2 regions of the Shewanella sp. SW1 genome follow, and region 1 is predicted to be linked to the other one. Evidence: predicted binding sites of a transcription regulator. Region 1 holds the regulator's gene; the other holds the start of a gene.

Region 1 (15,967 bases):
AGCACCCACCTCAAGTACCACAGCAACCTTAGTGATGGGCGATGCCATCGCCATTGCGCTGCTGCAAGCGAAAGGCTTTACCCGTGATGATTTTGCTATGTCCCATCCCGGCGGTGCATTAGGACGTAAGTTGCTGTTAAAAGTCTGCGATGTGATGCACAGCGGTGATGACTTACCGCTCGTCAACCACGATATTTGCATCACAGAAGCCCTGTACGAAATCTCCAAGAAAGGCTTAGGCATGACGGCGATTATTGATGATCAGCGCAAACTGGTTGGTATCTTCACTGATGGTGATTTACGCCGCGTTATTGATGCCGAAGTGAATTTACGCACGACGCCCATTGCCGATGTGATGACCCGTAACTGCGTCACGATCACGGATAATGTATTGGCCGCCCAAGCACTGCAAGTGATGGACTCAAAAAATATCAACGGATTAATTGTTATCGATAAAGATCGCCATCCTATTGGCGCTCTTAACATGCTCGATATGGTAAAAGCAGGAGTCATTTAATGCCACAGCAAGGATTTTACGGCCCAATCAGTGATGATGTGTGGCAACGCGCGCAAAAGATTAAACTGTTAATCTGTGACGTCGATGGGGTGTTTTCCGACGGCCGTATTTACTTGAGCAATAGCGGCGAAGAGCTCAAAGCCTTCCATACCCGTGACGGTTATGGCGTGCGCTCACTCCTCACCAGCGGTTTCAACCTCGCCGTGATCACAGGACGTCAATCCAAAATCGTTGAAAACCGTATGACAGCCCTTGGTGTTACCCATATTTACCAAGGCGTAGACAATAAGTTCGAGCCCTATGAAGCATTGCTCGCACTTTATGGTGTCACCCCAGAAGAAGTGGCTTATATCGGTGATGATATTGTCGATCTCCCCGTGATGAATGTCGTCGGTTTAGCGGTCAGTGTTGCTGACGGCCACCCCTATATACGCCAACACGCCCATTTTGTGACTACGCTCAATGGTGGCCACGGTGCACTGCGTGAACTCACAGATCTGTTACTCCTAAGTCAAAATAAATTCACTTCGGCCCATGGAATGAGTATATGAGTCGTGTGACACTCGCGATTATCGCTTTTTTTGGAACCGCACTAGCGCTTTACTGGCAAGTGCAGAACAAACACAGCGGTGATTCCGATAACAGAGTAAAAGATCAAAATACCCCAGATTTCATCGTTGAAGATCTGCGCAGTGTTGAGTTCAATGAGCAAGGACTAGTGAATAGCCGTGTGACGGCGAAACACATGGAACATTATGATTCAACGAATCAAACTTTCTTTACTCAACCTGTTTATCTTGTTTATCCAGACCAAGGTAAAGCACAATGGCAGCTCAGGGCAGATCAGGGCAAGCTAAACAAGGAAACTGGCAAGGTTGTATTAGAAAATAATGTTATTATCGATGCCATTAGCCCAGAAGAACCGATTCAGACCTTGTCCACCAGTTATCTGGAACTCGATCTCAACACTATGATAATGACCTCTGACCGTACCATTTACGTCACAGGGAAAGATTTTAATATTCAAGGCCAAGGCCTTTATGCCGACCTCAACGCGCAAGAAGTGCAATTGACCAGTCAGGTAGTAGGAACATATGAAGCAAAATAACGTATTACTTGCCAGCCTAATGCTAATTATGAGCATGAGTGCTTTCGCGAAAGTCGGCGACTTAAAGCAAGAAGTCAAAATTAAAGCTGTGAGCCAAACTGCGGATATCAAAAACAACCAGATCATCTTCTTTGGTCCAGTGGAAGTTACCCAAGGCTCAATAAAAATCCAAGCAAATGAACTGCGTGCATTTTCCGCTGAAGGTGAAAATAGCAAAACTTTGGTCGCCACAGGCAACCCTGCTACGTATAGCCAAATATTAGACGATGGCCGTCCTGCATCGGCGAGCGCGAAAGAAATTCGTTACGATATGGCGAGCCGCACCTTAACACTGAAAGGTATGGCGTCATTAGATCAAGCAGGTAGCCAAGTTACAGGCAATTTAATCCGCTATAACATGATTCAACAGAAATTGATGGCCGAGAGTACTGGCAGTGGTGACGATCGCGTGATCACTATTATTCAGCCTGAAAACTATCAAGATGATGCTAAATCAGACGCTCCGGCGGATAAACCTGTAAAAAAGCAGGACTCTAAATGACCCAAATCACCTTAAGAGCACAAAATCTGGCGAAAAGTTACAAGAGTCGCCAAGTGGTTAAAGACGTCAGTCTGACGGTAAAAACCGGTCAAGTCGTTGGCCTACTCGGTCCAAACGGTGCAGGTAAAACCACGACATTTTACATGGTTGTCGGGCTAGTGAAGAGCGATAAGGGACATATCTTTATCGACGATGATGATTTAACCGCAGATCCTATGCATCTGCGTGCCCGCAAAGGCATAGGTTACTTACCGCAAGAAGCCAGTATCTTTCGTAAGCTAACTGTTCATGACAACATCATGGCCGTACTGCAAACTCGTAAAGAACTTAAAAACGAAGAACGAGAAGAAGAACTAGAACATCTGCTCGAAGAGTTTCATATCACCCACATCCGTGACAGCCAAGGCATGTCATTGTCGGGTGGCGAACGTCGCCGCGTCGAAATTGCGCGGGCTTTAGCCGCTAATCCTAAGTTCATTTTGCTCGATGAACCGTTTGCCGGCGTCGATCCTATTTCGGTTATCGACATCAAGAAGATTATCGAACAACTCAAAAGTCGCGGCCTTGGCGTACTGATCACAGACCATAATGTCCGCGAGACATTAGATGTATGTGAACATGCTTATATTGTGAGTCACGGAAACCTTATTGCCGAAGGAACTCCAGCAGAGATCTTAGACAATCAGCAAGTTAGGGCAGTGTACTTAGGTGAACAATTCAGGCTATAGTTAATCGAGCGAAGCCAATGGAGGCAATTTATACCGCCATTGGGCTTCACTCAAGATAATAATAAGCGACCTCATCCAACAATAATAACGTAGGGATCAGCGGTAACATGAAAGCGTCACTCCAGCTCAAACTGGGTCAACAGTTAACCATGACGCCACAATTACAACAGGCCATACGTCTGTTGCAACTGTCGTCATTAGAACTGCAGCAAGAGATCCAGCAAGCATTAGATTCTAATCCCCTTCTCGAGCTGGAAGAGGATCAATTCGACGCCACTAAAACCCCTGTAAACCAAACGCTATCCGATACGGATTTCAGTGAATCTAGCACTCTGCCACCAGAAAAAGACAGCTCCACCATAGACACGGCAGAGTCGCTAACCAAAGAATCCATGCCCGATGAGCTCCCCATGGACACCACATGGGATGAAGTGTTTACCGCCTCCCCAAACTCAGGCCCCGGCGGCAGTCGTGAAGACGATATGCCCTTCCAAGGCGAGACCAGTGAAGGTTTGTACGAACACTTAGAATGGCAAAAAAACCTCACGCCGTTTTCTGAAACCGATTTAGCCATTGCCACCGCCATTATTGATGCCATCGACGATCAGGGCTATCTCACCCAAAGCACTGAAGAAATTCTCGAAGCCATGGGCAATCCTGAAGTTGAGCTTGACGAAGTCGAAGCCGTACTCAAGCGTATTCAGCATTTTGATCCCATAGGCGTTGCCGCCCGCGATTTAAGTGAATGCCTGTTGATCCAACTGTCGCATTTCGCCGCTGATACTCCCAACCTAGAAAACGCCCGTATGCTGATCAAAGATCATTTAGATCTGATCGCCGCCCGAGACTTTAGGTTATTGATGCGTAAGACTAAATTAAAAGAGGATGAATTAAGGGATGGTATAGCACTCATCCAAACCCTCAATCCTCGCCCAGGTTTGTTGATCACGCCCAATAATGACGAATACGTTATCCCAGATGTGTCTGTGTCGAAGAAAAATGGCCGCTGGGTCGTTGAGCTTAATCCTGACTGCATGCCCAAAATCAATGTAAATCAACATTATGCTTCTATGGCACGCAGCACAAAAAACCAAGCCGATAGCCAATTTATTCGCGGCCATCTGCAAGAGGCTAAATGGTTTATTAAGAGTCTAGAAAGCCGTAACGACACTTTGCTTAAAGTTGCTAATTGCATAGTGCAATATCAGCAAGGTTTCTTTGAGTACGGTGAAGAAGCCATGAAGCCTATGGTGCTTAACGATATTGCCGAAGCGGTAGAAATGCATGAGTCCACCATCTCACGGGTCACAACTCAAAAATACATGCATACCCCTAAGGGACTTTTTGAACTAAAATACTTCTTCTCTAGCCACGTCGGTACTGACGATGGTGGTGAGTGCTCATCCACAGCAATCAGAGCCTTTATAAAGAAACTGGTGGCAGCGGAAAACCAGAAAAAACCATTAAGCGATAGCAAGATGGCACAACTTCTGGCAGAACAAGGGATCAACGTAGCCCGCAGAACCATTGCGAAGTACCGAGAGGCTATGCTTATTCCACCTTCTAATCAGCGTAAAAGTTTATAACCTACAGTGGATATCGGAGGACGTTTCTATGCAAATAAACCTAAGTGGACACCATGTCGAAATTACCGAATCGTTACGTGCATATGTAGAAGAAAAGTTTTCAAAACTTGAACGCCATTTCGAACAGATCAATAATGTGCACGTTGTGCTCAATGTTGAGAAAATGCAACAAATTGCTGAAGCGAGAATAAACCTCATAGGTGGTGAAGTTTTTGCTACTTCAGAGCATGCTGACATGTATGCCGCTATAGACGCCCTGATTGACAAGCTTGACCGTCAGGTTATTAAACACAAAGAGAAGTTAACAAAACACTAATAATGGAACTTTGTACCATACTGCGGCCGGAGTGCACTACCTGCGCCACTCCGGGCAGCAAGAAAAAGGTACTGGAACTCATCAGCGACTTAGTCGCTGCCCAGTACCCGACCCTCTCATCTCAAGAGATATTCGAAAGCCTAGTGGCGCGCGAAAAGATGGGGAGCACAGGTATAGGTAACGGCATCGCCATTCCACATGGTCGACTAGCCGATATAGATCAGCCCATTGCCATACTAATTAAGTGTGAAGAGCCGATAGCATTTGATGCTATCGATAAGCAACCTGTTGATATTTTATTTGCACTACTGGTGCCTGCAGACCAATGTCAGCAGCACTTAAGTACCTTGTCTTGCATGGCCGAAAAGCTGAGCGACAAGCAAATATTAAAGCAATTACGCAAGACGCATGATGAAACGGAACTCTATCAGGTAATCACTGGATGAAACTGGTCATAGTGTCGGGCCGCTCAGGCTCAGGCAAATCTGTCGCCCTTAGGGTACTCGAAGATCTCGGCTATTATTGTGTCGATAACCTTCCCTTGCCATTGATTGGCAGTTTGCTTGAGCAACTCAAAGGCAGTAACGATCTCGTCGCCATCAGTGTCGACGTGCGTAACATGCCTGAGCAGGATAAGGTCTTAGTGAAACAACTCGCTAGCCTACCTCCAGATACTGAGTTAACGAGCTTCTTCCTTAACTCCAGCGATAAAATTCTGCTCAAGCGTTACAGCGAAACCCGCCGTTTGCATCCTTTGTCGAAGAGCCGAGTCTCTTTGCAAGAAGCGATAAAGCTGGAGGGAAAACTGCTCGAGCCTATGTCAAAACTGGTCGATCACTACATAGATACGTCGAATTTGAATATCTATGATTTAAGCGACCAAGTCAGACAAATTCTCCTTGGTAGTGTCGATAAAGAACTCGTGATCAACTTCGAGTCCTTTGGCTTTAAGCACGGAATGCCCACCGAAGCCGACTTTATGTTCGATGTGCGCTTCCTGCCCAATCCCCACTGGGAGTTGGCACTGCGACCATTGACTGGTTTAGATGAACCCGTAGCTGAGTTCTTAAATCGCCAACCACTGGTCAATAAGTTCATCTGGCAAATCGAAAATTTACTGGAGACTTGGCTGCCGCACCTCGAGCGTAACAATCGCAGTTATTTAACTGTGGCCATTGGCTGCACAGGTGGACAGCACAGATCGGTTTACGTCGCAGAGCAATTGGCAAAACGCTTTAGTAACGGTAAACATAAAGTTTATGCCCGTCATCGAGAGCTCAATAATGCCAAAGCTTGAGCGTCAGATAACCATCTGTAATAAGCTCGGTTTACATGCCCGTGCCGCCACTAAGTTGGTGGTACTGGCTTCCGAGTTTGATGCGACCATCACCTTAATCCAAGGCGATAAACAAGCATCGGCCGCCAGTGTACTTGGCTTACTGATGCTTGAAACTGGTATGGGTAAAACCATTAAGCTGATCGCCGAAGGCCCAGATGCAGAGCCGGCTCTCGATGCCATTTGTGCCTTAATCGACGCTAAGTTTGACGAAGCCTGTTAGTTTCACTTCACACTAAGCACTTCATCGTTAGTTTCACTTCATGTCTAGTTTAAAAAACTTGCCATTCACACATGGCAAAACATTTGTCGCTCGACGATACAAGCCACTGGCGATTACACTAGCGGTCATTGCGCTGGCGCTGGCCTTAACCTTACCTTAGCCGTCTTAATCTATGTCATCGACTGACGCTTAGTCACCGCTAAATCCTAGCCCAACACTAAGATCTCAAACCAATTTGCCGCACAATGGAGGACAAATGCCCGTAGATAATGCAGAAAACGATCACACCGGACATAGTCTTGACCAGTTAAACCAAGCGCTTAGCAGCGGCATGTTCGTACACGTGCGTAATATGCTGCAAAAAATGGCCGCCTCAGATATCGCGCTGATCTTAGAATCATCACCGCCAAGTGCCAGACAAGTATTGTGGCAGCTCATCGATCAGGAACAAATAGGCGACATACTCGATGAGTTGAGTGAAGAACTCAAAGACCCACTTATCCGCAGCATGAGCCCTGAGCGAGTCGCGAAAGCGACAGCAAGCATGGACACCGACGATCTCGCCTATATTCTGCGAAGTCTACCCGACGCAGTTTACAAACAAGTGCTGCAGTCGATGACGGAACAAAATCGCCTGAGGGTAGAACAAGCCCTATCTTATCCAGATGAGACCGCCGGCAGCTTGATGAACACAGATACAGTCACCTTAAGACCCGATGTGAATATCGATGTGGTGCTGCGCTATCTTCGGCAAAGGGGCAACCTACCCGATACCACAGATACCTTATATGTGGTCGACAAACAGGACAAAGTCCTTGGCGGTGTTAGGCTGGCAGATCTGCTGACTTGCGCGCCAAGCACCACAATTCGCAATATCATGGATCCCAATATTCAAAGTATTCCTGTGAGCATGTCCGACAGCGAAGTCGCGCAGAAATTCGAACGCAATGACTGGGTATCGGCACCTGTCGTCGACAGTGATGGTAAGCTGCTCGGGCGTATCACAATCGATGACGTAGTCGATGTTATCCGCGAAGATGCTGAACATTCCATGATGGGTATGGCGGGGATGGATGGAGATGAAGATACCTTTGGTCCTGTACTAAAAAGTACCCTACGTCGCTCGCTCTGGCTCACCATAAACTTATTCGCCGCCCTGCTCGCATCGTCGGTCAGCAATATGTTTGAAGGCACTATTGAGCAATTTGCCACTATCGCCATCCTAATGACGATTGTCCCTAGCATGGGCGGTGTTGCCGGTAATCAGACCTTAGCGCTCGTGATCCGCGGTATTGCTTTAGGACATATCGGCCAAAGCAACGCCCGCTGGCTTATCGGTAAAGAGCTATCTATTGGTTTTCTCAATGGCTTGATGTGGTCTATTTTAGTCTTTGTCGCCGTGTGGCTATGGAAGGATGATATGGCACTTGCGGGATTAATTGGTAGCGCCATGCTGATCAATATGACAGTAGCAGGGCTTGCAGGTGCGAGTATTCCATTGATTTTAAAACGACTTAAAATCGATCCTGCCCTCGCTGGCGGTATGGTGCTCACCACAGTCACTGACGTGGTTGGCCTGTTCGCCTTCCTCGGGTTAGCGACGCTCTACCTGATGAACTAACGCTTTAACAGTTTGAGCTAATAACAAAAACGGCACCTCAAAGGTGCCGTTTTTTATCCCGCTGGAAAGCTAAAAAAGGCTATTTTGCCGGAGGTTGAAAACCATAACTGCTCAGAATCGCTTGACCTTTTGTCGATAGAATAAACTCAGCTAACGGCTTAGCGGCAGTATTAGCGCCTTGTAAAACCAGTAAACCATAGTCGGCACCCACGGCGAGTTCCTGCGGTAAGTCGATGATTTGTAAACTCGGCACTTCTTTTTTAGCCAGCACAGCATTAGTGCAATAGGTTAAAAAGATATCCGCTTGCTTGTTTTCCATCACCCAGCCATAGGGATTGCGATCTTTAGGCGGTTTAACGCTCTCAGGACCGCCCGTCAGTTGTAATGCCTTGGTCTCTAACGCGGCTTTCGCATTGGGTTTTACCGCTTCGGCCTTAGCAAAAACGGCCCAGGCATAATCACCCGCAGGGTCGGCTTTCGGGGTTGAGGTGCCGACTTTAATCTTAGGATCTAACAAGGTATCGAGTAAGGTCGCACTCGTCACCTGAACTGTGCCTTGAGCAACAGCGCAGAGTTGATTACGGGCAAACATTTGCACCGCTTCGCCCTGACCCGAATCCACTAATGCCTGTGGATGTTTCATATTCGCCGAGGCAAAGATATCGACTTTTTCACCCTCTTGAATACGTTTTAACAATAAACCTGAGGGCGCATATTGCGCTACAACACTCATTTGCGACTGTGCTTGATAAGCAGCAATAATATCACTCATCGCAGCCTTTAAACTGCCTGCGGCGCGCAGTTCTATCGGCGCGACTCCTGTGGTCACTTCGGCTTTCATCGGCACTCCTTGTACAGCAGTCACCATGATGACAGGACTTAAACTCAAGGCTAGTAACACATTTTTGCTTATCATAGTCATATTCTCCTTTAGGCACTAAAAGTCATTCTTGTGACTTATCCCCATACAGAACGTGAAATCGATAAAGGGATCAAGCTGAACTCATCCCAAGCTAATTAGCAATGATATGTTTGTGGTGCAGGTCACTCAAGGTGCGCTTCACAAAGGACAAATTGTCTAATTGAAGCACGGCAAGCTAATCACTCAATTAGCCCACCACTGAAAACAAAAAAGTCGCCCCAGGCGACTTTTTCAGCGAGAACTTTGTGCTTAGACCAGACTATTTACCCGTTGGTATTAGTACGATCTCAACGCGGCGGTTTTGTGCTCGGCCATTTGCATTGGCATTTGATGCAATAGGACTCGCTTCACCCATACCTTTTGATTTTACACGGGCAGAGGCAACGCCTTTATTCATCAAGTAATTACCCACTTCGCTAGCACGGACCTGTGACAGACGTAAATTGTAAGAGTCTGAACCACTGCTGTCGGTATAACCTAATATGTTGAGCTGCGTTTTGCTGTATTCCTTAGCCACAACCGCCACTGAATTCAGCACGCGTTTAGCACCGTCGCTTAACTCGGTTTGATCTACGCCGAAGGTCACTTCATTAGGCATATTCAAAATGATGTTATCGCCGTTACGGGTCACACTCACGCCCGTTGAGGCTAATTGTTGGCGTAATTTAGTCTCTTGCACATCCATGTAATAACCAATACCACCACCGACTGCAGCGCCCGATGCAGCACCAATTAAGGCACCTTTACCGCGGTCGCTCTTGCTCGAAGATACCACTCCAATTGCGGCACCCGCGACGGCACCAATCAATGCGCCACTGGTCGCTTTAGCGGTTTGTTCTTCGTTTGAATAGGGATTGATTGTTGTACAACCCGATGCAACTAGCGCGGTCGTCAATACCACTATGGCTAACAGGGATGGTTTAGATTGCACTGCCTGAAAACACTTCATCATTTATAACCTCTTTATATGATTGATGACTGTGAATACCGCTCAAAAGGGCAAGAAATATCACGTCCATTAGGTAATACGAATGACCTAGGGATTGCCACAAAGCAGGCAGTATATAAGCAATTGCGCTGGAGACAATCCTTTATCCATCTTCAATTATGCTAATCCAGATTTTAGTCAGCAAAGATACAGATTTCGGGCTTCAATCATGGCTTGTACCAGCCAATTTAATATCAAGTCTATGGCACCGAAATAGTGCACCTTGCACCTTTATTGGCAGCACTAAAAAATAACGCCGTTTTAATCGAAGGCGCAATCCAATGATTTAAAAGGTTAAAATAAAAATTAGAATATTGGCACGAATTTTACATACTACTAAGTGAGTGGACAGTCAGACGCGGTAAACATCGCCGAAAAACTAGAGTCGACTTCAACAGGATTAATCCAAATTAAATGGACCTATCGAGACAGAAAATGGGCTCGAGTATTTAGGGTCATAAAGGAGGAAGTATGAAAACGGTCATGAACTTTATCGCACTATGTCGCCACGAATGGATTTGTCTGCGCCATCTAGGTCTGAGCCAGTGGGATTTAGAACAGCGTCACTATTATCAATAAAAGGCAACGCAAACGGTCATATTTTGGTTCTAAGGCAGTAAAAGAGGGAACGCTCATGGGAATCGCAGAAAATAGTCTCAAGCTACATGTTATCACCGAGGTTAAAGTACAAGGTCGCTTACTGTCGGATGTTGCACGTCAATACGGTTTATCCGCCAAGGCAGTCTACCAATGGGTGCGAGAAAGCGATCTGCAACCCCAGCAAAGAGAATGCGCACTAATGAGTGAGATTGCCCAGCTACAGAAAAAAATTAAACAGCTCAATCAAGAGCTACGCATGATAGGTTAGCCTGTACAACAAGCTAAACGTGCCCGAATAGACAAGGCCGGACGAGATTGCATATCGCCCTGCTGATAACGCTAACGATGTAAAAGATGTGCTAACAACAATAATAACAGCGCCCTTTTTAGTCCGGCCTTGTCGTCCAAATTGATGAACCCAGCGAAGATTGGGAAATAGTATTAACAGCAACAAACGGATAGGGACAATGCAAAAGTTTCGGCAAGACTAGGGAGGGAGTTATCTCCCCCAAGATCAAATATGTGAATTGTGCTCCCCCAAGTCATGAACATATTTCTCTCTCTGGCCTTGTCATTTTATTCACAGGATCAATGATGATCCAGCACTGCAATAAGTGTAGTGCGCCAAGGAAGGCCGTGATTGGTATTACATAGATTGACTGAAGAGTGACCAAGGTTTCGGCAAGGATTGAGGGAGTTATCTTCCCCAAAGATTAAATATGTGAATTGTGCTCCCCCAAGTCATGAACATATTTCTCTCTCAGCTCTTGTCCTTTTATTACACTGTTCGATGATTGCTAGCTTGTTTGTAGCAACAAGGATGGCCCCAGCTTCCATAGGGGATTAAGCCAAGGATTGGCTAACGCAAAAAATTAAATAACAATAATAAAATCAACAATAAAAATAATAATTCACTTAATTTTTAGCATAAAAAAGACGCTACTTTGAGCGTCTTTTTTATGGGTGAAAAACAACGACTGACGATTAATAGTCTTCTTCGTTTGCCTCTTGGATCCGCTGCTTACGCTCTTGTGCCTCTTCAAAGGCTGCTTGGATTTCTTCCAAGACCGCACTAACATCGGCTTCAACCAGCACTTCGGTAAACTCACCCGTTAATGGCGTTTCAGGCTTCAATTCACCGGCTTCAAACAAGGCCCAAATTTCTTTGGCGTATTGTGTTTTTAACAGCTCAGGAGCATACAAACCATAGTATTGAGTCATGTTATTCACATCACGCGCTAACATCCATTTAGCATGGTTATTTGCAGCGGCATCGACGGCCTGAGGTAAGTCGATAATCACTGGCCCTTCACTGTCAACTAACACGTTAAACTCAGACAAGTCACCGTGCACTAACCCCGCACAGAGCATACGTTTGACATAGGTCATCACCAACGCATGATCCTTCAAGGCTTTTTCTGCCGACATACTAACATCGTTTAATCTCGGCGCGACATTGCCCTCGGCATCCGTCACTAACTCCATCAGCAACACGCCATCGAAACAACCATAAGGCGTTGGCACCCGCACACCCGCATTCGCTAAACGGTAAAGTGCTTCAACTTCAGCATTTTGCCAAGCTTCTTCCTGCTGATCGCGGCCAAATTTAGACCCTTTTTCCATCGCGCGCGCGCGACGACTGTTACGGACTTTTCGACCTTCTTGATATAACACAGCTTGCTTAAAACTGCGCTTGTCCGCTTCTTTATAGACTTTGGCACAGCGGATATCATCACCACTGCGTACAACGTACACAGTCGCTTCTTTACCGCTCATTAACTGGCTAATGACCTCATCGACCAGTCCTTCATCAACCAGGGGTTGGATTCGTTTCGGAGTTTTCATAGCGCCCTTATACCTTACTTAGGCATGATATGGAATACTGCGGGCAAATCTTCATACAAAAGCGGTCTCCAGCGGAAGTTTGATGAATATAGTTTAGGATTGTTAAACGAATTTTAAGTAAAAACTAATGCACTTGCGTGTTAAACACAATACCAGATTTACTCAGCGCTTTGGCAAAGAAAGAGACTGAAAATACCACTTTAACTAAAAGAATATTCTTTTATGCTCACCCCAATAAAACCAGACTCAAAACAACAAGCCATATTCCACGGCGAATATGCCAATCCAAGCCAGTTGAAATAATACCCAGAGCTAAATTGGTGCAGGAACTTAACTCAAACAAACAAGGCAATCACACTGCCCACAGTCGCCGCCGCTTTCAATATTTGGCCTGCACTGTAATAAGTGTCGTTTGAACTCTTAACGTCATCTACATCATCCGCACTAGGCTCAGATATTTTACTCCTTGCATTGCCATCAAAACTGACCTCAGCTTTAGGAGCTGCCAGTCCTAATGCACCATAGGTAAAGGATTTAAGTCCGCTTGGCTCGGCGGTATCAAGGGATTGATGAGCCGACTTAACTGCCGGTAATGAAGCTGAATACGCAGATGAAATAAGTGAAATCATAGTGAGCACCAAAGCAGACATTTAAAGTGTTAACCACAAACTAACACAATATCAGCTAGTTATCATGCATTCATCCGCTAAACTGTGATGGATTCTGCCCAACAAAACGCATCTATGACCGTATAAATGGCGGTATATATAGCTAGATCTCCCCCATAAGAGCCTTTATCCTAAACGCCACAACATATAGAGAACTTATCCATGCACTATCCCAGCATTTTCCTCGCACTTTCAGTCCTATCCCTGACTCAATGCAGCAGCTTATCTATTGAAGAATGCGCCAATAGTGATTGGTTTGCCCTTGGGCTTGCCGATGGCAACCGTGGAACAAGTTCTGGGCAATTAAATCAATATCAAAAAGATTGTCGTGAATTTAATCTCAGTGTCGATACCGCGCAGTGGAAACAAGGATACCAGCAAGGGTTAGCCAGTTACTGCGTGCCAGAAAATGGCTACCGCGTAGGCTTAGCGGGAGAAAGTTATTATGGGGTTTGCAGTAATAACCAGTTTGTTGAGCGCTATAACCAAGGCCATCAACAATACCTGACCAACAAACGTTTAACTGAGATTGCCGATCGCTTAAATACCATCGAGAGGGAAATAAGCAGTCTTGATGGCAAGATCAATAATCTCACCGACAAGGCTGACTTATTGAAACAGAAAAACAGCCTACTCAACGAAAAAAACCAACTGTTAGATGAAAGATCTCGCCTACGCAGACCTGATATGCGCTTCGAATTTAGATTTTAAGCCATAAAAAACACTGAACCCAATAAGGACTCAGGGCTTTAGCTTCGCAGCTCGTTATTTTTGCGGTATTCCACTACTTGTAACCTTGAACATTTGACCCAAAGCGACCAATTTAGACTTTCTAAACGCAGGCGAGCGCAGAAAAAACACATAGTAGAGTAGGCTGGCGGACGTCCATGCTATGGCTAAACTCCATAAATCATGACTCAAGAAGTGGGCGCCGCGTAACTCTTGGCCAATGCCAAATACTAGGCCCAAACTCAAACCAAAGATTAATCCAAACTTAGCTAAATGCGGGCGATACTCACGCAGCACGTAATACAAGGCAACCCAAGCAAACCCGCCGCTGGCATGGCCACCCGGGAAACATTGACCAAACTCAGCACTTTTAGGTAAACGAGAAAACAAGGAGGTATGCATCATCTGGCCGCCAAACTCAATCACATCCCACGGGCAGGTCATGTGAGTAATGCTTTTGCCAATTCGGACCAGCAACACACTCGCCAATACGCTACTAAATAGGTAAATCAGGCCCTTACGGTACGGTTTTACCCTGTCACTTCGAAAACTAAAGGCAATGCCGACTACGACACTCACCGCCAGCAAGATGACAAAGTTACGCCCAGTGACATGCAGTAAATCTTCGGTCAACCAATATCCTCTCAATGGCCAAGAGTCGATGCCCCCTTGCCAATGAAATAACAAAGTCGCGACTTTCATATCAGCGTGAGTCCATTCAAGCCCCACTATGATCACTGCAAACACTAAAAGCGGCGTAATTAAATGCCCCTTAGCAAAATCCATAAATGTCATCATAACTTTATCTTTCAGATAGTTATTCACTAATAAATCCAAAAATCAGAACATTTAGTGTTAGAGTACCGTTGAATTCTTACCTAACACTTAAGAGATTTAGCAGCGCAGCATTTAAGATAGAACCGAGATTTTGCAGTAACTAAATTTATCGAAAAGACTCACATCATGAGTAAAAAGACTATAGTTTATGAATAGTATCGCGCCTCTAGGACTGAGCATTCATGCCATACAACCTCGCCATTAACCAGTTTCAAAAAGATCGTTTATTTGCCGACATTGCGATCGACACAGACAAAATCGTTGTTCCCCAAGAAATGGTTGATAACTGGCAACAAACCTTAGATTTGCTCTCTGAATTAGTCGACACCCCCGCCGCTTTGATCATGCGTGTCCATCAAACCGATATTGAGGTCTTTACCTCGAGCCGCACCCAAGGTAATCCCTATAAAAAACATGATAAAGACAGTTTAGGCCACGGACTTTACTGCGAAACAGTGATCAAAGAAGGTAAGGAACTCCACATTCCTAACGCCCTAAAGGATAAAAACTGGGACAAAAATCCTGACATTAAACTCGGCATGATCGCTTACTGTGGTTTACCTTTACGTTGGCCAGATGGCAGTGCCTTTGGCACTATCTGCATGCTCGATAGCCAAGAGCATAATTACCGCCAATCTTTTCGCAGCTTACTCGCTCGGTTTCAAAATGGTATCGAAGCTAACCTAGTCACCCTTTATCAACAGGCTAAGCTACAACTGCACAATCAGCAGCTGGAGCAAAAAGTACAACAGCGCACCCATGAACTCGCCGAACTTAGCGGTAAGCTCATTAAAGAAATCGAAAACCGCACCTCCACCGAAACCTCACTGGAATACCATAAAAGCTACGATCCGCTCACGGGATTACCCAACCGCATCAATTTGATTAATAGTCTGTCGATCATGCTCGAAAAAGTGAATCGCAAAGAAAAGATTTCAGTACTCTATCTTGGGCTGCGTAATTTCAAATCCATCAACGACAGTTATGGTTACCTGATTGGCGATAAAATTCTCACTATTCTCAGCCAACGTTTACAGCACTATACCGATGAAAATACCTTTATCGCCCGCATCGCTGGCGCCGAGTTTGTGATTATTCAAGCCCACAAACCTTCGAATAACGAAACCAATAAACTCATCAATAAAGTGCTTAACTGCTGTAACACGCCCTTTGGTGTGGCTGATTTTGTAATCACGATTCCCTCGAGCATGGGCATAGCACAAGCGCCTATGGATGGTATCGATGCCGCCATCCTGCTGCAAAAAGCCGGAGCGGCCATGACGATCAGCAAGGCTGATGGCTCAACTCACAGCTTCTTTAATCAAGATACACAAGCCGCTTTAAACCTACGCTATCAACTGGAATCCCATTTGGTCGATGCGCTGAACAAGAACGAATTAAG
Region 2 (15,967 bases), on a different contig from region 1:
GAGTCGGTTAAATATGGCTCACTTAGCGACAGAGAATTAATGGTGATTGAGCGATCCCGTACCGTCGTAACTCATTTGCAGCCAAGCGGCACCCTCTGCAAGTTGGTTTGCAAGTTGTGGCTGATGCGCTTGCCTTACTGCTTGTTTTATTTGGATTAGCACTTGCTGCTCTATGTCGACAAGGGCGGTCATAGCCTGCGAAATTTGGCACTGTTGCAGCAATTCTGTTGCTTGAGCATAAGTGACGTGCACGGTGTGACTTAGGCCATTAATTGGCTCGTCAGCCAAACGTCTCAGCTGTTCAAACCGAGTTAACATTCGTTGGTGGATGTTAGCTTTGGCGGAAAAAACACGTTTAAGATTATAGTCTTCGACATACCTCCTCGCTTGGTTGTAAAATGTGAGTCCTTCTTGATTCAGCTTGATGATTTCATCGATCAACATGATATCGGCGCGGATATCAGTCTGATGTTGCACAACATTAGACTTCATTATGGGCCTCCTAATGCCAGTGTTCGACATAGATTGTTTAACTGCTTGGGTAAACTGATTTTGTTTCGTTCAGCTACCATGCATATTCTGTTCTCGTTTTTAATGATATTTTAACAGGCTGATTTTTAGACTGATATTCTCCGTTCATCGAGATATCATCTTAGAACATCGGCAACTATTACCGTTGCTGTTGTTAAAATTTCATGGCTGACATACAGTAGTTTTTCATACAGGGAGTAGATACGCATGGCTCGACTGACACTTTTTTATCACTTGCAGGATGTTAGCGCCGAGCAAGCAATCATCGAACTTGCTGGCGCTGCTGACTTTAATAAGCTACGCAGTGTCGATGACTTACCTTGGATAGAGCAGCTAGGGGCAAATCACGTCGATGTTGCCATTATTGAGTTATCCAGTCTTAGTCGTGAAGATTACCTTGTGCTGCTGGATAATGCGGCCATGTCAAATATTGAGTTTATTTTTCTCTCCGACGGTCAGCCAAACCCTAATCTTGATCAGTTAATGTCTCATTTTGCTGGTTACCACTTTCGCAAACCTTACGATATGCCGCTAATCAGCGAAATTTTTGCTGATTTTGCACAGTATTTAGCATCATCGCCTAATCGACTGCATCCTTTTGCTAGCGAGCTAGACCAATACGGTTTGCTTGTTGGTTCATCAGCTCCTATGCACAAGCTATATCGCACAATTCGTCGCGTCTCTGCGACAGGCAGTAATGTGCTGATTATTGGGGAAAGTGGGGTAGGGAAAGAACTGGTTGCTAATACCATACATCTTGCCAGCCCTAGGGTGAACGAGCCTTTTATTGCGATTAACTGTGGTGCATTAAGCCCAGAATTGGTCGACAGTGAGCTGTTTGGTCATGTCAAAGGTGCATTTACGGGGGCGAATCGCGATCACAAAGGCGTATTTGAACAGGCTGAAGGCGGGACCTTGTTTCTCGATGAAGTCACCGAAATGCCGATTGATCATCAAGTGAAGTTACTCAGAGTGTTGGAAAATAGCGAGTATCGTCCTGTGGGTGGCGACAAAGTGCAACGTGCAAACGTACGTATTGTGGCAGCGACTAACCGTGATCCCAGAGTGGCGATAGAGGCAGGGCTATTTCGAGAAGATTTGTACTTTCGTTTGGCTCAGTTTCCCATTCGCGTTCCGCCCTTACGGGAACGTGGCGAGGATATTATTGGGCTTGCGCAGCATTTTCTTGCCTATCGTAACGTGGCCGAAAAGCAGAATAAGAGCTTAGCTGAAGACTGTATTCAGATGATTGCTAAGTACCCTTGGTCTGGTAATGTGCGCGAATTAAAACATGCTATTGAGCGAGCCTATATTCTGGCCGATCAGGATATTTTACCCAGCCATTTACAGCTACCTCAGACGAATGAAGTGGGTTTATGTGGTGGTGAACAAGTTGTTATCCCCCAAGGCATGCGCTTAGATGATTTAGAGAGAATCGCTATTTATCAAGCACTAGAAACCACTCAGGGTAATAAAACGGATACCGCCGAACAATTGGGGATCAGCGTTAAAACCCTCTACAACAAGCTTAGCAAGTACGAGCAGCAAGTCGAGACCGGTGAAACGACTGCTGAATAAACATTAATTATCAAATTAATATTGAAACAGAGCTAAACTTTATACTCTTTTTTTTGTAAATAATAACTCCTATTCTACAGCCCTTAAACAGAAAAAGCGGAGATAGAATATGAAACACTTATTAACAACAGCATTATGGCTTTCTTTGACAGCCAGTAGTTTTGTAAACGCCACCCCAGCAGTAGGAAGTCTTGAAACAGTCGCTGAATTGCCAATACGACCTGGCAATGTCAGCGTCACTGCACAAGGTCGGATTTTTGCCACAGTACATCCATTTGATACACCATCAGGTTTGCAATTGATTGAAGTTAATCGTGAGACCAACGCTTATAAAGCTTGGCCTTCAATGGATTTGCAAAAAACATCGACAGCCAATACTGCTCAATTTGATACCTTATTAGGTATTGCTCAGGACAAGGCTGGACACCTCTGGACCGCAGATATGGGGTTAGAATTAGGCCAAACAAGGATTTGGGGATTCAACATTAAGGACGGCAGTCTATATAAACAAATCGTCCTACCACAAGCTCTCGCGCCTAAAGGCAGCTTTATGCAGGATTTGGTTGTCGACTCTCAAAAAGGCTGGATTTATTTAGCTGATATCGCCAACCCTAGCCTCTTAGCGGTGCGTATCGACGATGGTCATACAATACGTTTTTCAGGTCATAGCTCGCTGCAGGCCGAAACGGATGCAGTAATGAACATAGATAACAAAACAACATTGTTTAATGGCAAAGTCGCCAGTGTAGCGGTCAATCCAATCAGTTTATCTGCCGACGGAAGTACACTCTATTATGGTGCAATGAATGGCACTCACTGGTATCAGTTATCGACTGCAGCTTTACAAACAGGCAATAATGATAAAATTATCGCCACGGTAAAATTAGTCGGAGCCAAGCCTGTATCAGATGGCGCAGCAACGTCCAAACAAGGTAATCATTACTTTACCAATTTGAACCACAATGCCATTTCCATGCTAGATAACAAAGGCACACTAACAACAGCGGTCAGTTCTCCACTACTGGATTTTCCAGATAGTGTGCAATTTGGTGAAACAGGCTGGTTATATATTTCAGTGAATCAATTGCATAAAGCAAAAGCCTTTAATGGAAAAGCCGAAACAGCCAAACCGCCTTATCGTATCATGCGACTCTGGACCGGTGAGGATACTGCTGCGGGTCAATAACACCTTAGCTGCAACTGCAAAGTTGCAGCTTATATTTGCAGTATGAGTTATATCGCAACTGGTATTTACGTTGATGTGAGTTTTTGGTTTAACTCGAAAGCGTCTAGAAATGAGTTAGGTGTTGATTATGCAAACTATCAATGCCTCTTATTGTTACTGGCACAGGTCAATATTGAATGGAGAGATAATTTTTGGAACAAGGAACAAGTTCAGTGAAACTCAATCAACCTTCTAAAAATGCATTTTATATTCAAACTCTGAGTACTCAGTACCGACCTCTATTATGGCTGTTTGCTGCTGGGTTATTACTGCTTGGTTTACTCTGCGCCAGAGCAACCTATTTACAACCCGATCCGATACTACAGCTCGTTCTCGGCTGGGTAACACTGTTTCTATTGTTACCCGTGTTACCGACTGCGTTTGTTCAGCAACAGTGTTGGTTAGACGCTGAGCAACAGCAATTGTGGCTCGGTAAAGGTTTATTCAATGGGAGGTATATGGGATTGTGGCGGTGGCGTTCCTATGCCTTTTCGGATATTCACTCCGTGCAACTCTATCTGCTGCAAACAACCCATTGGCACCAGTTCGAGCGTAATCGCCAAGCAGAAGATATCGTTGAGCATTATCTCGCCTATCTACAATTGCAGCAGCCTAAGGGCGCGCAACTAAAATTGGCTAACAGCACTGATAGAAAGGAATTACAACAAGTTCTACAGCAATGTGCGCAGGCGATAGATTGTAAATTTCAGGATTTTAGTAACACCACTCAAAAATCACTTCCCAAAGGTAGTGAATTTAATTTCATGCGGGTACTGGTTCTGCTGGTTATATTTATTTTGTTGAATATTTTATATTTTTTGTTCGTTCTATAAATGCTCAGTCATCCAGCCTAAAAAGTTAGGCTGGATGTCCTCCACAACGATCACTCATCTTGCCCAGTGGTTTCCTGATAAGGAACAAACACTTTAAGAGATGCTGGCTGGACTTCAATAGTGAGATCCGCTGGCTCAAATACTTCACCATCAATCACATATTTACACTTAGGCTGGCTGCTGATAGTGACCTTTTTAGCATGGGCATGATGGACTTTACTTGCACTCGCTTGTTGATCTCGCACACTCTTATTGCCTTCTTTTACCCATCCCGCAATCGCTAATTCAGCGAGGCTAAGCAACTGCTCTTTGGGTTCATCGCCAGCATCCAGCCAAGTAATGTCGAGCAAACCGTCGGTCATGTTTGGTTCGCCATCGCCCTGCGCCAACACGCTGGTAAACGGTGCGGCATTGGCAACGATTATGCTATGGGTCGTCAATGTTGTGGGTTTTGCATCATCTAAGCTGAGCTGGATGGTTAAAGTGATATCGGCATTCACTGCGCGCCATAAGCCATCGAGGTAGGCAAACTGGCCGAGAGCATTTTTACGCTCACGGTTTGCGGATTCAATCATTTGTTGCTCAAACCCTATGCCTACAAGCAACAACACTAACGCCTCATTACAACGCGCGGTATCAATGGCTTGGCAATGCCCTTGAATAATATTATCCAGCGCCTGAGAGATAGGAATAAGCTTACTGCCTAAACCAAAGAGGGCATGACTGAGGGCATTAGTTGTGCCAAGAGGAATGATGCCTAAGACGATATCCGTATCGACGATTTGAGAGGCCACTTCAGTCACAGTACCATCGCCACCACAGGCGATAATGATATCAGCGCCTGCATTACGGGCTTGCTCGGCGAAGACATTTGCGGTTTCGTCTGCTGTTGTGAGTTTTAAAGTCAGGTCAAAATAGGCTTTGAGTTCATCTTGGATTTGCTCGCGGTATTCTTGCCATTTCCCGCCACCAGAAACTGGGTTGGCGATAATCCACGCCACTTTGTGGATGTTAATTTTCCCTTGACTAAGCATGCGATCGAGCGCGCGTAATTGCCATTTGTTTAAGCCAGCGGTTTTGCGGATTTGCTTTATCTGTTGCAGTACTTCGGCGAAGTACTGTTGTTTATCTTTACAAACCAAATAAGCGGCGAGTACCAGCACTGAGCGGCCACGACCCATAGCACAGTGAATGAGTACCTGTTTATTGGCGCGCACTTGGCGGTGCAGCCAGTTAACAGCTTGATTGAGTTGGGCGCTGGTCGGTACGCTATGGTCGAGGATGGGAATATTTAAATACTCGATATGATCTTCAAATTGCGACCAATCTAAGCCATCAAATTCAGCGGTGACATCCAGAATGGCAGTGATCTTATTGGCTTTAATCTTTTCCAGATCTGCGGAAAAGAGTCTACAGCCGAGATACAGATGTTCATCAATCCTTTGCATGGGCGGTACTGAATCGTATTTTCTGGCCCAGTGGTTATAGAGTCGACAGCCTAATAAAAAGGGAATAAAACCCCAACGAATATACCAAGGAATAGTGCCATCTTGGCGTTTTCTAAAAATACTGGCGAGATTAAACCAATAGGCGGAACCGACTAAAAACAGTGACAGACTTGTCCATGCACAAATGAAAGTGAGCAGGGGAGAAGTGTCTGTTACTGCAAAATAGGCTAACAATACTGCACCTGCAGTGTACAAATATTTGATGTGGATCTTCGTTAGCATGCAAGTCCTCCAATGCCATTGTTCTTGGTTAAAATCGTTGCACTTGAATGGATAGATGTCGAGATGAGAGATGCAGAAATGAGCGAGTCTAAACCAAAAGGGTGGCAGTAGACGAGTCTATTGCCACCCTAAAGTGAGGTTTGTTTAGCACTTAGTATCTTTAGCTTTAACACCTTCTTTGACTTCTTCACAGGCATCTTCGATGGCGTTACCTGTATCAGTCATTACTTCATCGATTTTTTCGCCCGCGTCTTCGGCTTTGTTATCACTACAGGCCGTTAAACCTAGGGCGAGTAATAATGCGAATGCTGCACTTGTCATCAGGGTAAATGGTTTCATATCTATCTCCTTTTCTAAAAAAATTATAGTCGCGGTGATTTACCCTTAAGGGCATTGATCAGCAGAGAAATCACTAATAACACAATAAATATGAAGAAAATGATTTTCGCTATTCCCGCCGCTGCGCCAGCAATCCCAGCAAATCCTAACAACCCGGCAATCACGGCAACAACTAGAAATACTAATGTCCAACCTAGCATAATAACCTCCTGCCCTTGTATTAATCCTTCTCATGACCGTTTGTGTCACTTGTAAGGTAACGGCTAATGGCTCTTACTTGATTGCGATCTTAATGCCAACTTTAAAAATTTTAAGTAGTTAATTGATTTTAAATATAATTTAAATCATTTTATTTAAAATGGTGTGAGTGAATTAAAAGAGGGGTAGGCAATTTTTACCTAAGCTTCGGTAAGAGTTTCAGCCTAATGCGTTGAATCAAAGACTGTGAGCTGATGTCGTTCATAAGTAAAGACAAATAAAAGCCGACACTGTTAATTCGTGAATCAATTCATTAATTAATCAGTGTCGGCTTGTTCTCTATGGGCTTTTTAACGCCAAGCAATTACTGTGGTTAAAAACGCGCGGCGCTCAATGATTGCTGTCATCAAAACCTCCCTGTTTTGATGAGCCATCATGCGAGTGTGCTGAATGCGAGCGAGTGCAGCCGTGCACATCGGATGGAGTCATTACCTGCCAATATGTTGAAATTAATCAGCAAGCTATCTCCGTCAATCAAGATGTACTTTGATGTACTTTGGTAAGTTTTTTAGGCTTGCCGCATCAAGCTGGTCACATCCGCTAGCATCTACCTCTACTAAGCTTGGCAGTTTTGCCAGAGGCGTGAGATCGGTCACTTGAGTGTGAGATATATTAAGTTCTCTTAGCCCAGTCAATTTTTTCAATGGGGTTAGGTCTAAAACAGCAGTGATGGCAATATTTAATATATCTAATTTAGGCATGTTAGCCAACGGGGTTAAGTCCGAGACCTGAGTTCTATTTAGAGAGAGTACTGTTAGCTGAGTTAATTTTCTAAGCGGCGTCAAGTCTGCAATATCAGTCTTGTTGCATACAAGAAAGGTAATATTAGTCAAGTTAGCTATGGGGGATAAATCTGTCACTTTAGTGCCATGGAGCATTAGAGACTTTAGTTGTTGCAGTCCCGCCAATGGCGTTAGCGTGGAGACTTGGGTGTTGAGCATATATAAATATGTTAGTTTTGTTAGCCCTGCTAGCGGCGATAAATCAGTTACTGCAGTGTTTGAGAGAGAAAGGAATTCGAGTTCGGTAAGCTGGGCTAACGGAGCTAAGTTTGAGACTTGAGTGTTATCGAATATAAGTACTTCCAGCTGTTTGCAATCTTTCAATGGCAGCAAGGTGTTCACTTGGGTATGGTGTATATTTAATTCTCTTAAATTGGACCAAAGTTTGAGCGGCCGTAGATCGGCCGATTGTACGCCACCTAAATTAAGACTCACTGCATTCTCTTGGCCATAATCTTTGAAAGCAGCCGCTATCGCTTTGCGGCTCAAACTCTCTTCGTTGTCATAATCGCGGCAAAGCTCGGGCCACAGGCTATAGATGGATGCCGAACCTTTATTACCTTGGCGGAAATTATAACGCCACAGCTCAGTGACTTGCTGTTGACGGTAGTTGGGGGAGAGCTTAACCGCAGGGTTGAGGATGATTTTGCTCAGCAGATGCAGTGCATGATCCACCTTATCTCCGAACACGTCATTTCTGTCGGAGAATTTTTCAGCAAGCTGCTCAACAGTACCAAACAGCTTGTCGATAAATTGGCTGTGTTGCTGACGGCTATTGCCGTTTTGGGAATAGTCTTCAAATACCAGTTGCCAGCATTCGAACCAGCTTTGGCTATTGCAACTTAAGGTCAGGGAGTCGACCAATTTCTGATTACCACTCAACTGTGACCATTGCCCACTAATAAAGTGGGCGGCAAAGTATTCTTGAAAAGACAAGTGACTGAAGGCAAATACTGCCTCGTGCCCTTGCTCGGCATCCTGTCCCCTGTCGATCAAAAAGCCAGTACGGCGCTTGATATAATCGATTAAGTTTTTGGCGGTTTTTTGGCATTTGTCTTTATCTTCATAGACTTCTTCTAGCTCTTTAGCGAAGAATCTTGTCAGTTCACTCTCTGTAAGGCTGGTGACGCGGCTAATATCATTATCAAAATAGAGGTTTTCAATTTGAACATTGTTGTCGCCAGTGTTACCTAATAATTCACTCAGCTTGCCTAACTGCATCGCATAGGCCAGTTTCGCCAGCCAGTTGCGTATGTCGGTATAGTCGAAATCTTCGCTGTCGATAAAGTTATTTTTTATGCCTCTGGCCCTGTCCATGCTAACCAAATAGGTCTCGATGATTTTCTGGTAGAGTTCTGCCCGACCATTGGGCAGGCGACCACGGCGTTGTTGAATAAAGCAGATCATATTCAGCAGTACAGGAGTGCGCGATAAGTTATTGAGCGCATCGTTACCGTCAAAAGCGGCCTGTAGATCGTCGATAAACTGCGCTTGTGCATCGCTAGTGTTTACATAGATTTTGCACCATTTTTGGCTAAACTGCAGTCGCTGCTCATTATTGAGTGGCTGGATATAATAGAGCCCAAAGTCATGTAGTTGGGATGCATCAGTCTTACGCTTAAGTCTGTTTGGATTGGCTAGCTTAGCGTTAAGTCCATCTTTAACCTGAATATCAAATTCATCCGCCTCATTCAATGCGTGTAAATCTAGTGGCTGATTTTTGTCCATATTGGCAAAGGGCCAAAGCAAGGATGCATCGAAACCGACTACGCGCGCCGTCATAATGCATCGGCATGATGGATATTGGCTAAACAGAGTTGCTAGAGTTTGCCCCAGATTCAGCATTTCCTGTTTGCCGATTTCATCCAATCCGTCGACCAACAGTAAGACCTGACCATTGGCCATGGCCTCAGTGAGCTTATCTAGATCCAACAGTTCACCAAGGGAGCCTAAATAGCCCCTTATATTGGTGAAAAATTGCTCCGTATTATTGGGCACAGTGAGAAAGGCACGAAAATCCCTCACCCTTAAAAGAATTGGCAGTAAGGGCCCCATGGCCTGTTGCACATAGTTACTTCTATGGTGGGCTAGGCTTATTGCCAGCCAATGCAAAAAAGTCGTTTTGCCTATCCCTGGGTCGCCTAATATAAATTGCCGTGGTTTTGCAGCTAACAGCTTGGCTAGGCTGATGTTGTCTTTGGCCTGCAGCGTTTGCTGCGCAGTATCGAAGTTTTCGGCGCTGGTGGCACTTGTGCCAAAGCTTGGCAGCACGAAGAGATCGTCGATAAAGGCACTGTCTTGATCTATATCGGCATCATCATCCAATAAAGCTAGGCCTTGATTATTCAGGCAACCATAATAGTCTGCTAATTGGCGGCAATAACGGTCAAATCCTTCACGGTAAAGGTCAATAAATTTGCTTTTATCCGAGGGCTCAAATTCAGGGAAATACTTCATACTGTTAGACCTCTGCGCCTGCGGGAGTGGGGGCGTTATAGGATTGGATGAGGTTATGCAGGTAATCTCCCCAAGCAGGCAAGTTACCATTTGCCTCTATTTCTGTTAGCAAACTGGCGAAGCGAAATTCAGTGATTTTATTAGGATGGACGAATGCGCCGCGCGCCTCGGTATTCGAACTTGTGAGATATTTAAAGGCGGGTATTTTAGACTGAACTCGTGATGAACAAAATTCAGCTACATCATTAATTGACTTAGCGCTGACGCTGAGCATCTCGTAAATCTCTCTGTAACTCACATAAGCACTGGCGAGAAACAGCAGGGATTGAGCATGGTATTGAGTTTGCGCTTCGCCGTTGGTTTTGCTGATAAAGGCAGCCAAACGATTACAGATCATTTTCAGGCGCCGCGGATTGGCTGGCAGGTAGTTTTGTCGTTCGAGCTCAGCTTTAATTGCCGCAATAATGTCGCTGTATTTGTCGTGTTCATGTGTAAATATTTTGTTTAAATTGTTCGCTACAAAGTCGGCAATATTCTGTTGACTGGCAATGGGCAACCTGTGGGCGTCTTGACACAGTTTCTCTAGATACTCTGTTGCATCGTGATTCGATACGTCTTCTATATTGCCCGTATTTCGTAGTTGAGCGTGTTCGAGCTTAAAGCTGGCTTCCAACTGTGCAGGGTCGATAGCAATAATGAAAATACAGTTTTCTAAGTTGAGATGAACCTTAATTCCCTCCAACAGTTTTTTGGCTGTTGCCGCATCGCAGCGATCAAGATCATCGATAAAAATAATACATTTTCTATCTGTGTTAGGTATATCAGCCAAGTCTGTCAGTAAGTGATCTATTGCGGTGCTGAGGGCATTGTTTATCTGATCGGTTGAGAGTTGGCTCAGCAGATTATCTTTCTCGTATTTATCACCGATAGATTGGATCTTATCTAGGCCAGAAACCATTCCTGCACTGAGAGTCTTGATCACGCCGTCAAACACGCTAAGACCTGCGACCATACTGACGCTTGCAATTTTTCCAGCTTTATCGAAAAAGTCTCTTTTTTGGCTGAAGGACTGACGCATAGTATGCATAAGGGCGATGATGGGCTGGGGCTCATTTTGATAGCGCCACGCTTCGAACCATACACCTTGGTAATGCGGGTTAACGCCGTTGGGGTTATTAACCGCTTCCCCCTTTATCGAAGGTGGATTCACACCGAATAACTGTGCGTATAACTGCGCTAAAACGCTGGTCTTGCCGCTGCCCCAATAACCTGTGATAGCGATGGTTTTAGGTGCCTGACTTTGACGTATCTCTTCAGCAATACCTTCAACAAAAGTAGTGTAAAGGCCGAAGTCGTCGGTTAAGACTGGCAAGTCGTTTAAGCTTTGATGAGCCATGCGGTATCCATATCCTAGCAGTACATACAATTCGATTAACGAATCGGTATCTTACGGTGTTTTCCCTTTAGATTCTATTGGCTTGTTAGTCAGGCTTGACCGTATGCGGATGGTCACAGTTAATGCCGTAAGTTGCAGGCGAGCATTGTCGCGGCAGTGGACATCGGAAAAAGGGATTTTTCCGTTGAGCCCCCAAGGATGGGTTTACGGCGTGCCACTGAAGTGGCAGTGCCGAGCGGAAACAGAACTCCAATCGGCTTTCGGTGTTATTTATTTCGATTGATTGAAAGCAACCATGCCGAGCGGAACTGAACCCGTAATAGAATCAAAAATTGAGCCCAAAAAAAGAGCAGGTTAAGTTTTCCTCAACCCGCTCGATAGGCTTTGCTCAAATGGAGCTAGCAGCGTTGTAGTGGCTTCCAGCGTTGCAGGCTAACTGGAATGCTCGCGCCTTGGGATAACAGCAAGTTAATGCGTGCTTGATAGGCAGCGCCCACCATTAAATGTTTGGCTAAATCCACCGCATTACGGGCTTTATAGTCATCTAAATAACTGCCTTTTGCCCAAGCGTTAAATGCACCCAGTGCTGGGCCTGCCCAAATTTGGTAATCCATTTCGCGGCCGACTTCGCCTGTGTTCGACCAGCGGCTCGATAGACCCAAATACCAGCGGAAAATCAGTGCCATCTTACGTTTGGGGTTATCCAGTGCGCGCTCGATTTGCTTAGGATCGCGCTCGTTAAAGTGGGCGACAGTGCCAGCCCAAATATCATCGAGTGATGAGCGGAACACTTGCTCTTCGAGTTTTTTACGCTCGTCCGCAGGGATGGCATCAATCGAATCGTAACGGGTGTAGATTTCATAAAGCTTATTGGCGCGCATTGGGAACAAAGTACCGCGCTTAACCACTTGTAATTTCACGCCCATTTCGAACATATCGGCTGCAGGCGCCATAGTCACATCGGCCATTTCTGTGGTGGCGAGTAACTTACGAGTGTGTTCACTCGCGCCCGCTTCGACGCAAGCTTGGTTGATTGAACCTGTGACGATAAACGCCGCGCCCATGTTGAAGGTGGCTAATGCTGCATCGGGTGTACCGACGCCGCCGCCTGCGCCCACACGGATGGGCGTTTTATATTGATACTTAGCTTGGATTTCATCTTTGAGCGCCAAAATCGTCGGTAAAAGCGTGACGAGTGGGCGATTGTCGGTATGGCCGCCTGAATCGGCTTCGGCCGTGATGTCATCCGCCATGGGCACGAGTTGCGCCATCGCCATTTGGTCTTGGCTGATAAGGCCGTCACTCACTAGTTGCTGGAGGATTTTAGCTGGCGCAGGCTCCATAAACTTAGTCGCGACTTCGGTACGGCTGATTTTGGCGATGACTTTGTTGCCAATGACTATCTCGCCATGTTCGTCGCGGCTCAAACCCGCCGCGCGGTAATAGACGATTTGCGGCGTTAAACCTAAAAATGCCGAGGCTTCGACCGTGCGCACTTTATGTTTTAAGAACAGCTCAACACTGCCGCGCTCTAATGCGGGCTCACTTGGGCTGTGAATTAAGTTAAAAGCATAAGGACCATTAGGCAGCGCCGCCTGAATGCGAGTAATGGCCGCTTCAACGCGGGATGGAATTAACCCCGCCGCGCCAAATGAGCACAAAATGCCCGCTTGGCCAAGGGCGATAACCAGTTCTTCCGAGGCAATACCGTTTGCCATAGCGCCGGCGTAGTAAGCGTATTTAACCCCGTGTACGCGGCGAAAATTACTATCGCCTAAACTTTGGGTGCCAAGGGCAGGGGCAAAGGCGCTGACAGGGTGCGAGCCCAATGGCGCTTGGCTGTCACTTGTGGTCACTTCAGCCGTTTGCGCTATGCCTAAGCCTTTTTCACTGTGATTGACTAAGTAGCAGGCTTGACTTAAATCTTTGAGTTTTTTGCCTAATGAGTCGATATCAAAGCTCAGCGCGGCATCGTTGACTTGCCACGGCCAAGGGCTGAGTTTTTCGTTATTGCTATTGAATTGATCTAGAGTATGGCTAGTCATCTTGGGTCTCGTTTTTATTGCGGCTGCGTTGCTATTACCTGGGTAAAAAGTTCGGGTGTAAAAGCCAACGCAGCGGCAGGATTATTTTTAAGTTATTCAATAAACAGAATTTAGCGTATTAAGCTTCTTCAATACAGATGGCGATATCTTTAACTTCATAAATTCGCAGGCCATCTTTACTCAAGTTGGCATCGCCCATAATGATGCGTTTGCCATTGTCGTCTGTCACGCTGGTAATGTGCACATCCAGCGACATCTGCTTGTTTAATGGGTTAATTTGGCCGCGATATTTCCATTTGATATCCGATAAAATCTGCCCAAATTTAGGACTCTTAAAACCCGCACCAAGGTCTTGGTCAATCGCATAGGTTTGCATCAGCTCGATAATGGCTTCAACCCCTAATGAGCCTGGCATCACAGGGTCTTGATGGAAATGGAATTGGAAGAACCAATCACTCGGGTCAATGGTGCGCTCGGCGTATAAATAGCCAAGGCCCGCTTTACCGCCGGCTTTCACGATTTCAGCCTTGTCGATAAAGTTAAGTTGACCGCCCGCTAAACGGTAATGTGGTTGACCTTTTGGTGCGTTAAAGCTGCGATGTTGTTTATCTAACAGATTGATTTGGCTATCGGCTACTATGCCATTTTGCACATGCCAAGGCTGAGTGGTCTTGCCGTTGTCTATGCCTAACTGGTTTTTCAGCGCATCGCCCTTGAAGTAACCAAATACCGCTTTACCTTGGTAGAAAGGCTCGCCATCGCAGCTTAATTCAAAACTGAAATTCTGGATGATGTTGCTGCCAGCAATTACAGTCGATAACAAACGTGAGTCGTTCACTATGGTTTTGCCACGTAAATCCACATGGCGCAGCAGCTTACCGCTGCCGTCTAAGTTACGGAAAAACAGCTCTTGGCCGGGGAAGCCCAAGGTGGTGCCCATATAACCTGAGATAAAACCGTTTGGCTGCAGTGATATCTCCATCAGAACAGAATAGGGCATCACGGCGTGATGGCTGTTTTTATCGTAATACCAAGCGTTTGCGGGCACTTCGTATTCAGCGATACATGAAGAGGGCTTTTTCAGCTCGCCGCGTTTGCCGTCAATCGCAATGACGCGAGTCGTGAGCTGTAAATCACCGCAAGGCGTGCGCGGTGGAATTAGGCCGCGATAGATGCTGAAATCGGGGCCGAAGCAGTTTTCGATATCGCCCGTGGCAAATTCGAACATGTGATACGGCGTGAACGGCAGGGTATCGGGCACGCGGTTGGCGTACTTTGAATCCGCTGGCGCAATCGGCGCAGGTACATGCTTAAGCGGCACTACGCCTTTATTGGTTGGCGCAGTTAAATCTGGCAGCTGCGCCATCAGCGGCGCAGCCGAAGCAGCATTTTTAGCTACATTTGTAGTCGTATTGTCAGCTGTGCTGGCATCATTATCCGCGAGGTAGCGGGTGCATTCGGCTTCTTCTTTGATCATCACCCCAAGGTTTTGGAAATCCACCACCACTTTGCCATTGAGCAAAATATCGATATTCGCCTTAGCATACGGGCGCGGGCTCATACCGATTTCGGTGATTTCCATGCGATAGCTGAGCAGGCCAGATTGCGGCAAAACTTGACCGCGACAGCGCACTTTTTGTGACGCATTTTCTAGCGGTTGGAAACGACCGTCTTTTACACCGAGGTGCATCCCAATATGCAGCATAAAGAATTGCAGTAATTGACCACAGCCTTCGGCCATTAATGATCCCGCCATCACTTGGTCGCCCTTGAAATGACACGGGAAATACCAATGATCAGCTTCGAGCTGCTTATGGCCTTGAACTGAGCCTAAGCCCCACGCGCCGCCATGCACCTCAAGATTGCTGACTTGTTCAATCATCAGGAATTTTTCGGATGCAAAACATAAAGAGGGCTGCAAACCATATTGGGCTTGATGCGCCGCGTGTGCGCCGCCAAAACAGCCACCGATATCGGCGCCGAGCAGTTTATGGATTTGGCTGTAATCAAATTGGTTTTGCGCGCAATCAAGCAGCGGATTAAAGCACGGTTTATTCGGATTATTCAAGGCGAGGTTGCGCGCTTTGATTTCGGCTTCGGTGTGAATAACGCCTTTGCCGTCGGCCAGTTCTTTATCGGTGAAGAAGCCAGCACAGCCGCCATCCATTTTCAGGATCAGCTTGTCGCCCACGAAACATTCGTAGGAGAAGAAGAACAACAAGGTATCACCATTGCGGGCAAAGTGATTGATGGAAATGTCGTAGCGCAGGGTGTCGCCACCGCGCGGTAAGTCGCCAAGGAAGGTCAGGGTGCAATCGAGCAGGCGATAAACGCGCTCGCCCTTGTTTTCAAAATCGATACCTAAGTAGCTGATCAGCATCAAGTCGCATTGACCCGATTCGACCGCCACGGCCCAAGGGATTTGGCCATCGACCAAATACGGTGCATCCACAGGAATATCGTATTCAGTGGTCATAGTGCAAGGCTGATATTGGTTCATCTGAGCGTTTAATTTCGTTACCCGAGACACCAGCAAATAGTCCGTGGTTGGCAGGCGTACACGGCGCGAGTAGCTGTCGATAATGGCATAATCTGGGCCAAATACTTTAGCAATATCACCTTCGGCGTACTCGACTAAATCCGCATAATCCCAAATGCAAGGCTTGCTTATCGGTGTTGGCGGCGTGTACTCAGGCACTTTTGCATGATTGGGATAAAGCACTGGATGTGGAAGAACCGCTGTCGCAGATGCCTGAACAATGGCTTGCTGTTGTACTGGCGCAGCTTGGCCAT

Evidence for each region. Region 1 encodes sigma-54, which starts transcription at its own class of promoters, with help from an activator protein. Its sites were predicted from a motif close to GTTGGCACGNNNNTNGNNT; they were not measured.
Region 2: the regulator sigma-54 is predicted to act here: its motif matches at 6,518-6,536, upstream of L5M71_RS03030 (DUF1328 family protein).

What each region holds. Positions count from the first base shown of each region.
Region 1 is NZ_JAKKSG010000015.1:129,453-145,419, forward strand. Features, by position in the region: gene L5M71_RS14745 (KpsF/GutQ family sugar-phosphate isomerase) at 1-517, shown strand, start outside; gene kdsC (3-deoxy-manno-octulosonate-8-phosphatase KdsC) at 517-1,068, shown strand; gene lptC (LPS export ABC transporter periplasmic protein LptC) at 1,065-1,625, shown strand; gene lptA (lipopolysaccharide transport periplasmic protein LptA) at 1,612-2,166, shown strand; gene lptB (LPS export ABC transporter ATP-binding protein) at 2,163-2,894, shown strand; gene L5M71_RS14770 (RNA polymerase factor sigma-54) at 3,002-4,480, shown strand; gene hpf (ribosome hibernation promoting factor) at 4,509-4,796, shown strand; gene ptsN (PTS IIA-like nitrogen regulatory protein PtsN) at 4,799-5,242, shown strand; gene rapZ (RNase adapter RapZ) at 5,239-6,093, shown strand; gene L5M71_RS14790 (HPr family phosphocarrier protein) at 6,080-6,355, shown strand; gene mgtE (magnesium transporter) at 6,612-7,976, shown strand; gene L5M71_RS14800 (molybdate ABC transporter substrate-binding protein) at 8,056-8,892, opposite strand; gene L5M71_RS14805 (OmpA family protein) at 9,158-9,847, opposite strand; gene L5M71_RS14810 (transposase) at 10,521-10,754, shown strand; gene L5M71_RS14815 (PA4780 family RIO1-like protein kinase) at 11,471-12,331, opposite strand; gene L5M71_RS14820 (hypothetical protein) at 12,667-12,981, opposite strand; gene L5M71_RS14825 (DUF2799 domain-containing protein) at 13,162-13,710, shown strand; gene L5M71_RS14830 (phosphatase PAP2 family protein) at 13,765-14,523, opposite strand; gene L5M71_RS14835 (GGDEF and EAL domain-containing protein) at 14,748-15,967, shown strand, end outside.
Region 2 is NZ_JAKKSG010000002.1:271,148-287,114, reverse strand. Features, by position in the region: gene L5M71_RS03060 (glutamyl-tRNA reductase) at 37-492, opposite strand; gene L5M71_RS03055 (sigma-54 interaction domain-containing protein) at 739-2,109, shown strand; gene L5M71_RS03050 (major royal jelly family protein) at 2,219-3,295, shown strand; gene L5M71_RS03045 (hypothetical protein) at 3,487-4,167, shown strand; gene L5M71_RS03040 (diacylglycerol kinase family protein) at 4,218-5,897, opposite strand; gene L5M71_RS03035 (hypothetical protein) at 6,042-6,236, opposite strand; gene L5M71_RS03030 (DUF1328 family protein) at 6,260-6,436, opposite strand; gene L5M71_RS03025 (leucine-rich repeat domain-containing protein) at 6,965-9,733, opposite strand; gene L5M71_RS03020 (KAP family NTPase) at 9,738-11,129, opposite strand; gene pfaD (eicosapentaenoate synthase subunit PfaD) at 11,528-13,174, opposite strand; gene L5M71_RS03010 (beta-ketoacyl synthase N-terminal-like domain-containing protein) at 13,293-15,967, opposite strand, start outside.